One region of the Halomonas sp. LS-001 genome, then DNA from elsewhere that is predicted to be linked to it. Evidence: riboswitches for the same ligand, from Rfam matches in the RefSeq annotation. Region 1 holds a riboswitch; each other region holds the start of a gene.
The links. A riboswitch is a leader RNA that binds a small molecule or an ion and turns the genes downstream of it on or off. The one in region 1 is predicted to bind thiamine pyrophosphate.
Positions count from the first base shown of each region.

Region 2: it holds a riboswitch for thiamine pyrophosphate, as region 1 does, so the genes downstream of both, tenA (thiaminase II) here and thiM (hydroxyethylthiazole kinase) in region 1, are expected to answer to the same signal.
Region 3: it holds a riboswitch for thiamine pyrophosphate, as region 1 does, so the genes downstream of both, ACU6TU_RS12185 (sodium:solute symporter) here and thiM (hydroxyethylthiazole kinase) in region 1, are expected to answer to the same signal.

Region 1 covers NZ_CM129816.1:3,386,461-3,389,736, forward strand. The annotation lists gene ACU6TU_RS14980 (DUF6164 family protein) at 1-11, opposite strand, end outside; gene gloA (lactoylglutathione lyase) at 14-547, opposite strand; gene ACU6TU_RS14990 (DUF2237 family protein) at 826-1,200, shown strand; gene ACU6TU_RS14995 (DUF6482 family protein) at 1,352-1,696, shown strand; TPP riboswitch at 1,720-1,832, shown strand; gene thiM (hydroxyethylthiazole kinase) at 1,862-2,719, shown strand; gene thiE (thiamine phosphate synthase) at 2,709-3,276, shown strand, end outside.
Region 2 covers NZ_CM129816.1:153,794-157,069, reverse strand. The annotation lists gene thiC (phosphomethylpyrimidine synthase ThiC) at 1-827, opposite strand, end outside; gene tenA (thiaminase II) at 909-1,577, opposite strand; TPP riboswitch at 1,656-1,818, opposite strand; gene ACU6TU_RS00715 (hypothetical protein) at 2,294-3,103, shown strand; gene ACU6TU_RS00710 (MAPEG family protein) at 3,267-3,276, shown strand, end outside.
Region 3 covers NZ_CM129816.1:2,690,704-2,693,979, forward strand. The annotation lists gene ACU6TU_RS12180 (MFS transporter) at 1-267, shown strand, start outside; gene ACU6TU_RS12185 (sodium:solute symporter) at 245-1,639, opposite strand; TPP riboswitch at 1,629-1,734, opposite strand; gene ACU6TU_RS12190 (peroxidase-related enzyme) at 1,856-2,446, opposite strand; gene ACU6TU_RS12195 (hypothetical protein) at 2,604-3,276, shown strand, end outside.

The DNA.
Region 1 (3,276 bases):
AGATGCGCCATGCTTAGTCTCCTTTACCGGCCATGCGGTCGGCCTGAATCACTTCAATCCAGTAGCCATCCGTGTCCTTGATGAAAATAACATCCTGCATTTTGCCCTGATCGGCGCGCTTAACGAAGGTGACATCGTGTTCGTCAAACCATGCCTGAGCGGCTTCCAGGTTGGGAACGCAAAAGCAGATATGGCCAAAGCCCTGAGGTTCGGCATTACCATCATGATAGGCAAAATCCTGCTGGTCTTCGGTTCCCCAGTTATGCGTCAACTCCAGCAACCCTTTCTGACTGAATGTCCAGGCCGTTCGAGCCGAGGCGTCTTCGGGCACGCTATCGCTATCTTCCACGTTGGACAGAAAGTAGAGAGAAAACTGCATTTCCTCAAAATCCAACCGGCGCAGAACCTGCATGCCAAACACCTGGGAATAAAAGGCCAGTGCGCGCGCGGGATCCTTGATGCGCAACATTGTATGGTTGAGTCGAAAGCCCTGGGTTTCCTCAGGGGGTGCCGTCACGCCTGGGTGGTGCTCGCCACTAAATGCCATCGTTGAGTCTCCTTGGTTAGTCGCCATGATTTGTACAAAAGTCATTCCATGTACAATATATTCAAGACCGTCATATTCAGGACCGTCATATTCAAGACCGTCATATTCAAGACCGTCACACGTTTTCTGATGGTGACGGCTTGCTGTTTTCAAATGCCTGTTTTTAAGTACCTGTTTTTAAGCACCTGTTTTAAGCCGATAGGACCTTCAGGCCAGTATGCAGGCTGAGCGCTGATACACGCAACGGGCGACCCCGCCCCTTTTGAGGAGATACTAGTATGTCACGAGATCGCAATGTTTTAGGTGAGCCACTGACACCTTGCTGCCACGAGCCTGTTACTGGATTTTATCGCGATGGTTTTTGTCGCGTCGGCGTTGAGGACCAGGGCGTTCATGCGGTATGCGCCATGGTCACGGAAGAGTTTCTGGCCTATTCGCGCGCCCAGGGGAATGATCTTGTGACATCTCGTCCTGAATTTGGCTTTCCGGGCCTTATGCCAGGCGACCGTTGGTGCTTGTGTGCCAGTCGCTGGAAAGAAGCCGCTGATGTCGGCCTGGCACCGCCCATCATTCTCAGCGCAACACATGAAAAAGCGCTGGATGTGATTCCCTTAAAACTGCTGCAGCAACATGCCCTGGACGCTGCACGCTAACCACAACGAAGCATTTGATGGCCTCGCCTGTAAAGGTTTTCGTTTTTTCGAAGAATGCGCTGGAAGAATTTAATAATTACTCTACACTTATTATCCAAAGGCTATACAAAAATCCCTTTCAGCCGTATCAGCCTGTTATCAGGAGTTGATCATGACGAGTATTGATTATCAGCTTGGCGACCGCCTCAGCTATCGCGAGTTATCTCGCGCAGTTCATAATGGTTTTTCCCCCATCGTGGAAGTGGAATCAATGGATGGCATCTACACCGTGCGCTTTCACCATGCTAACGGTGTTTCCAACTTAAGCGATAATGAGGGGCGTGTGTGCTCGTTTCTTGGCACCGGTGAAATCCGCGATAAGCTAAGCCAATTAGGTTTTCACCACGGCGTGCTTACCTTCGCCGATCAATGCGGGGATGAAATGATTGGCACACCCGGCCGAGCGATGACCCCGGATGAAATGCTGACCTACGGTACACGCATCGCCTTTCGGTAAATAATTCGCTAGGATGGCGCTTCTGAAAACGACAGGGGCGCTTGTGAGGCTTTGTAAGCCTGATCCTCAAGCTGAGACGCACCCTCAAGCACCTGAACCGGATAATGCCGGCGTAGGGAGTCGTGGGGCTTCTCTGCCTCACTGCCTCCCAGCCGGGAGGATGTCATGACAATACCCTCGCCACCATCTCCATCAATATTTTCATCAATGCCTTCATCGGCATCTTCGCTTGGTCAGCATCTGGCCGCTTTGCGACAACTCACGCCGTTGACCCACTGCATGACCAATTATGTGGCGATGAACAGCAGCGCCAATGTGTTACTTGCTCTTGGTGCCTCACCGGCCATGTTGCACGAACAGGAAGAGGTCGTGGAGTTTGTGCGTCTATCGGCGGCTCTTTCCATTAACATTGGCACGATCTCCACCCCTTGGGCGCACAGTATGCGTCTGGCAGCCCGTACGGCGCATGAAGACGACACGCCGTGGGTATTAGACCCTGTGGCCGTGGGCGCCACCGCTTACCGACAAGCACTGTGCGCTGAGCTGTTAGCATTAAAGCCGAGTGCCATTCGCGGTAATGCCTCAGAAATTCTCAGCCTCAATGGTATTGCCAACCCTGGGCGTGGCGCTGATAGTACCGCCAGCGTAGAGGAGGCTCACACCGCCGCCTGTCAACTGGCACGCCAGCAGCACTGCATTGTGGCGGTCAGTGGTGAAACCGATATCATCACCGACGGACAGCAATCGATACGCATTCACGGTGGGCACGCCTTAATGCCTCGCGTTACCACGCTGGGTTGCGCTCTCAGTGCAACGGTGGCTGCGTTTATTGGCGCTGCACCTTCCACCCCTTTGACCGCCACTGCCGCTGCCTTTGGCTGTTTTGCGCTGGCAGGCCAACAAGCAGGTAGCACGGCCGGTGGGCCCGGCAGCTTTGCGCCTGCGTTTCTGGATGCCCTGTACCAGCTTTCCCCGCAAGACCTGGATACCCGGTTAACATGGGAGATGATTGATGCCGTTTGATCTTTCGGTGTATCTGGTGACGGATGCCACGCTGTGTGCTGCCAAAGGGCTAGAGCGCACGGTAGAAGAAGCTGTCGCCGGAGGGGTCAGTATCGTCCAGTTACGTGACAAATACGCCACCGACCAGGCCATGACAGCGCAGGCAAAGCGACTGAAAAGCCTGCTTGCTGGCAGTCATGTTCCTTTGATTATTAATGACCGCCTTGAGGTCGCTCTGGCAAGCCAGGCAGATGGCCTTCATGTCGGGCAAAGCGATGCAGCGATTGAACGGGCTCGTCAAGTGCTTGGCCCAGAGGCGATTCTCGGGCTTTCAGTGAATACCCTGGCGCAGCTTGCCAGCGCCCCTGTCAGTCAGCTGGATTATTTCGGCTTTGGGCCCGTCTTTGCCACACCCAGTAAAGGCGACCATGAACCTCCGATTGGTTTTGATGGATTGGCCGCCTTGACGGCGGCGAGCCAACTGCCAGGTGTTGCCATTGGCGGGTTGAAAGCCGCCCATATTGAACACGCAAAACGCAGTGGTGCCGCTGGGATAGCCGTCATATCCGCTATCTGCG
Region 2 (3,276 bases), 610 kb from region 1:
CACTCACGGGTCTCGTGGATATTCTGGCCCGTGGAAAGGTCCATGATGGTGTCCGATCCCCAGCGGATCCCCCAGGTCATTTTGTCGACCTCTTCTTCAATCGACGAGGTGACCGCTGAGTTACCCAGGTTGCCGTTAATCTTCACCAGGAAATTACGGCCAATAATCATCGGCTCGGATTCAGGGTGATTGATATTATTAGGAATAATCGCTCGCCCACGGGCCACTTCGTCGCGCACAAATTCCGGCGTGATTTCTTCCGGCAGGCTGGCACCAAAGTTCTGGCCAGCATGCTGATGGCCCAGAATGCGCTCGACTTCGGCGGTGCCTAACGTCTGGCGACGCTGGTTCTCGCGGATGGCAATAAACTCCATTTCCGGCGTGATAATGCCCTGGCGCGCATAGTGCAGCTGGGTGACGTTCTTGCCCGCTTTTGCCCGGCGTGGGGTGCGGGTTAAATCAAAGCGCAGCTGGGCAAGCGTTGGGTCGTTAGCGCGACGATTGCCGTACTCACTGGTTGGGCCATCTAGGAACTCGGTATCGTCACGCTCTTCAATCCAGGTACGGCGCAGCGCGGGTAAGCCCTGGCGTAAATCGTTGCTGGCCGCGGGGTCGGTGTAAGGGCCAGAGGTGTCATACACCAGCAGCGGCGGGTTCTCTTCATCGATGCTGCTGGTTTTGGTAGGCGACAGGGTGATTTCCCGAAACGGCACGCGGATATCCGGCCGTGAGCCCTCGACATACACTTTGCGCGAGGCGGGCAGCGGCGCAATGGCAGCGGCATCGACCTGGGCGGTTTCTGCTAGAAAGTGGCTAGTTTTACTCATGATGATTTCCTTGGGTTTATTGTTTGCTTGTTGTTATGAAACGGTTGTTATAAGGCGATTGAACGGATGGATTGGCCGGTGTCAGTGAGCAAGATCCAACCCCATCTGCCAGAAATCGATTTCCAGGCGGGTGGCATCGCCAAATATCCTGCTCAGTTCGGCAAAACGGGCGGGGGTCACCTCGGCAAGGCGAGCGTTGAGCCATTCCAGTTCCGCCTGCATGGCGGCCTGAAACTCCTCGCTTTCGTACATGGCGATCCAGGCGTCAAAGGGATTTTTCGCGCCGCGTAGGGTGAACGGCTGAGCGTTCAGCCAGTTGGCAATTTCGCCGTAACCCACCAGGCAAGGGGCCAGCGCCACGTGCAAATCCAGCAGGTCGCCACGGTTGCCGGTATCCAGCACATAGCGGGTGTAGGCAAGCGTTGCTCGCGCTTCCGGCAGCTGGGCCAACTCATCTTCTGAAATGCCCCACTCCTGGCAGAACCCCACGTGCAGGCCCAGCTCCACATCCACGATGGCTTTTAAACCCTCATGGGCCTGGCGCAGGTCAGCAAGGGTCGGGCTTTTATAGGCGGCCAAGGCGTAAGCACGGGCGAAGTGAATCAGAAACAGATAATCCTGTTTCAGATAGTGGCGAAACGAGGGTTCGGGTAGCGCGGCGGTGCCCAGCTGGCGGACAAAATCGTGCTCAATATAGGCACGCCAGTCGTCATGGCAGGCGTTGGTAAGGTCGGTAAAGCAGTAGCCCATGATGCCTCCGGTGGTAATGATCCGGAAGGCGGGCGATTGAGATCGAGGGAATGGCACGGAAGGTGGCGTGAAGCTGAGCCGAGGCCATCGCTTGATCCCTACGCCGGTACCCGAGCTGCCCTCTTCATGAGGAGCCGCCCATTAGCCGGATCAGGTTCAGCGGGACCAGCGCTTTGGCAGCATCTAAGTGATACGCCCTGCGCCATCTCAGCCGGATTCACCGGCACCCCGTCAAGCAGTTAATGCAAGCAGTCTAGGAGGCAGAGGCAGGAGATGCAAGGGGATCCGACAGCTAAGTTCGGCGCAAACATTAAATGGGCATAAAGAAAATTTTGCCGTTCAGCGCAACAGCGATTGGTATGCATGAAAGTGTGATGCGGCATTCGTGTATCGGCAGCATAAGCGCCCCGTTGCTCTATTTGAGTGTCGGCAATGCGCGTTTTTCCTTATCCCTGGCATGGGTGAGTGCTTAATTTGACGGGTGTTTTTTACAAACCCAAGAAGTGGCAATGAGTTGATAAGGCTAACTGTATGTTTATGTGCTATTTTGATAATGGCTTAAAAAAAATAAATCTCATGCATGCTTTTTTGGCAAACTTTAGAACGAAAATTAATAAATCTTTATTATCGATTTTTTATCAGTTTTTGGCAGAATTAAGTTTTCTAGAAAAACGCGCATGCGCAATAATAAACGGTTATACGCCCGAGGAGCGTTAATGAACGGAGTCTGCGCTTTATGTAATCGGTCAATGAAGCTGAAAGATAGTCACTTCATGCCTAAGGCAATTTATCGAACTATTAAAAAAGGTTTTCCAGGGCAAGGGGAAGATATTATTTGGATCTCTGGCTTTGATAAGTCAGCAGCGTATACCGATAAACAAGCCAAAAAACATCTGCTTTGCGAAAATTGTGAGTTGAAGTTCTCCAAAAATGGAGAGGATATAGTACTACCACTGATGGCTCGCCCAAACGGTTTCAAGCTAGCTACGAAAATAAGGAAGTATAAGGCACTGACTAGCGTACAGGATGAAGTTTGGTATTTTCCACCTAATGGAGAGTTAGCCTTTGGATTCATGTATTTTGCCGTCAGTATTGCTTGGAGGATGTCGGCAACAGACTGGGGGTCATGCGGATTACCCGACACAGAAAACTCAATTCGCAAGGAAAAAATGTATGCTTTTTCGAAATTTCTTATGGGAGATTCAGCTTTACCAGAAAACACTTACCTGGCCGTATATGTTGAGAATCAAGTAGTTGACACACCATCAATGAGCTTTCCTACAGTCAAAAATCATGATGGCTATCAACATATAGTATTTAGTATACCTGGGATAAAATTCAGCATTGTCGCTGGCAGCAATCTAGGCTCTGGGGTAGTAAAGACATTTTCTCACAGTTCAACAAGGGTTTACTTTGTCAGTCGTAGCTTGAAATCGCACCCTGATTATCATTTCATGGTTAACTTCCTAAAGCATGAATCAAAAGCAAAAGGGCGCCTACTTAGGGAGCGCTCCCAAAACGTATAACAAGTTGCAACAACAACGGCATTCGTTGTCACCAATTTTATTCAAAATTGCCACCAGCCGTGTCGCTGGAGTACAAAGCGTTCGCCCTCCCCAGCCTCAATCCGCGCTACACTTGGTTTTTCGACGCCCGTCGCTGATTGCGGGGGCAGAGTAAGGAGACGCCATGGATAACG
Region 3 (3,276 bases), 700 kb from region 1:
TTCGGGTTGGCCGCATCCGCCTTTTTTCCAACCCTTTATGCATTAAGCAACAAGGTAATGGAAATGCATGGGCGAACCACAGGCGCCATCTTTACCGCTGCGGGTAGCGGCGCCCTGGTCATTCCATCGCTGACCGGCCCTTTGCTGGATTGGCTGGGCGCGGGGGCTTTTCCGTTACTGCTGGGCGTGCTGGTGATTTTGATAACCAGCGGCCTGGGGCTGCTGGCTCTGCGTTTACGCTACCTCAAACGGCCGCTCGGCGATTGAGCAACGCCATCATCACGCTCACCAGCGTCGAGGCCAGCAAGGCACCCACAAAAGGCGCCAGTGTGGGAATGCTGTTTGGAAAGGTGGCCGCCAGCACACCCGCACTCAGGTTGCCTTGCGCCACCCAACCGGGCAGCACGGTACCGAGCATGCCCGCAACGCCACCGGCAATGGCCGCGACGGGTGTCATCCTCGACCACAGCCCAAGCAACACTGGTACCACAATGGCGGCGCAGAGCAGGTCGGCAATCAGGAAGAGACGCAGTACCGATACGCCCTGCAGCGCGACAATTACCACCGGCACCATCAGCAGTACCGTCACCCAACGGGCCACGCCCAGTGAGCCTTTCTGCGCAGAGAACTGCTCGCTGGCCAGGGAAGCGATAGCGTTCTGCAGCGTGTCCACGCTGGAAGCAACCAGCGTCACCGCCAGCACCAAGGCGGGGAGCGCCAGCCAGTTCGGCGCTTCAGACAGCAGCGCAAAAAACGGGATAGGTGGCTCGCCAAGGGCCACCCCACTCATCGCCGCCACGATACCCAAGCCACCAATCAACATGACCACCACCACGGTCGCGCCACCGCCCAGCCAGGCACCGCGTGCCAGGCTACGGTTATCTTCTGCGGCCCATACCCGCTGCCAGTAGCCCTGGTGGAAAAGGTTAGCGGCCGTCACTGCTATCACCAGGGTAAGTGCCACGCTCAGTGCGCTCCCGATAGGCGCGCTGGGCATAACGGCATCAGCTGGCAATTCAGGCAGCGCGTTCAAGGCAACGCCGCCAACAATCACCAGCAGGATAATCAGTAGCCAGGCCTGCCAGCGGTCCGTGGCCAGGCTCGCCCTGAGACCACCAACGGCGGTATAAAGCAAGGTAGTGAGCGCCACACCGAGAATCACCAGCGCAGGCGGCACATCAGAAAGCAGCGCGGTAATCGCACCAATCGCCGTTAGCTCAGCGGCCAGAAAGCAGGCCATGTAAGCCACTGATACCAGCGTTACCCAGTAGCGTACACCACGCCCGTAGCAAGCCTGGGCAAACTCGGCGATGCTGCGCCCCTTTGGCAGGGCACGGCGGATTTTAGGACCGTATAAACCCAGCACAATAAAAGGCAGTGCTGACCCGATGGCATACCCCGCCAGAGCAACCGGGCCAACAAAGGCACCGATTTCCGGCGGCGCGAACAGAATCCACGCCCCCATGCCTGAGGCCAGAAAGGATAGGCCAATGGTGAATGAAGATTGCGAGTTACGTGCGGAAAGGTAGTCATCCACGGCGTTATCGCCAAGCAGATGATTGGCATAGCGCGCCCGCAGACCCAAAAAAGCAAAACAGAAAAGTGCCGCGCCAAGCGCCGCGGCTGTCAGATATGGCATGTCGCACTTCCTCCGCCGGTACGAACCGGATCAGGTTCCAGGGTCTGCGCGCAACGGCGCGTATTCTCAGCCCTAAGGCTCCCCTGGCGACAGTGAATGTAAGTTGTCAGTAGTAGACTCTATTATTGTTGCGGATTGCTATAAACGAGTAAAGCTCAGACAATTAAAACCCAGGTAATTAAAACCCGGGCAATTAAAACCCAGGCCAGTAAAGCCTCAGCTCTTGTCGCGCGGCACTCGCCCCATCAGATAGAACTCGCTATTGGGCGGCGTGCCTGTCAGCGTTACCAGGCGGTTGGAAAGGCCAAAAAAGGCAGTAATGGCACCAATATCCCAGATATCTTCACGCGTGAACCCTACCGCATTCAGGCGTGCTTCCCAGTCATCTGTCAACTCGCCGACATCCAGGCCGCAATACAGCGCAAAATCCAGCATGACACGATGGCGCTCACTAATCGGCGCCGTACGGTGATTGATCGCCACCTGATCCGCCAGGTGCGGGTCTTTACTGTAAATGCGCACCAGAGCGCCATGGGCTACCACGCAGTAAAGGCAGCGGTTACGGGCGCTGGTGGCTACCACTATCATCTCTTTTTCGGCTTTGCTTAGCGTGTCTGACTCACGCTCCATAAGGGCATCATGGTAGGCAAAAAACGCCCGGAATTCGTCAGGCCGGTGGGCCAGCATCAAAAACACGTTGGGCACAAAACCGGCCTTTTCCTGCACGGCCAGAATGGTGTCACGGATATCATCAGGCAACTCGTTGAGCTCTTCCGGTACGCTGAAACGGCTAAGTGATGTGTTCATTCTGATTCCTGTTGTTTTTGTGAGTCGTGAGTCGTGAGTCAAAAGCTTTTCTTTTATTGCTACGCTCGCCATACTGAACACCGCATTAATTAAAGCTTGTTTACTTTTTTGGCGCATGCGCATTGCAGCGCTGATTGTTTGCTTATAGGGAAGCCCCATGCGCTACAACGAAGCGAAGGAACATACCCCCGGTCGCCTCCACAATCTCTTCGCCGATCCTTATCATGCGTTCGATAATGAAAGCCATGAGCGCCAGCTGCATATCCGCGTGATGCTTCACCAGCTTGCCGTCATTCCTATGCAACGAGGTCTGTTAACGCTAAGGGTGATCCATGGCTGGCAAAACGGTGGTTATGACCCCAGCGAGCTGCAATATGCGGAATATCCCCTGAACACCCTAGCGGACCTTAAACGTGTCAGCACCCTGTTCAATGCGGATGCCAAACATGCCAACACTTTCCCATGCACTGATAACAGCTTGCTGGCGGCGCCTTTAGATACTGTGATTGCCAATGCGCTAGCAGATGGTCAAAAGCTGGATCAGGACATCCGTCTTCGCCCCGCTCACTGGCCTGAATTCAACGGTGGGCTGACGCTTTACACACTTTTCAAGATGTATCATCGCCTGGTATATAGCGAAGATGATGCCTACCGTAGCAGCCAGTGTCGTACACCGGCAGGCATTCGCGAAATCCATGAATTCCATTTAGAAGAAGGTGAGTTTGCGTTTTTAACGCCGCCGGATCGTCACTTTACTCAGGAAGCATCGATACTGGTAATGCATGAAAGCCAGCTGGAACCTTTCGAGCACCTTCTGACTGAGACTCTGC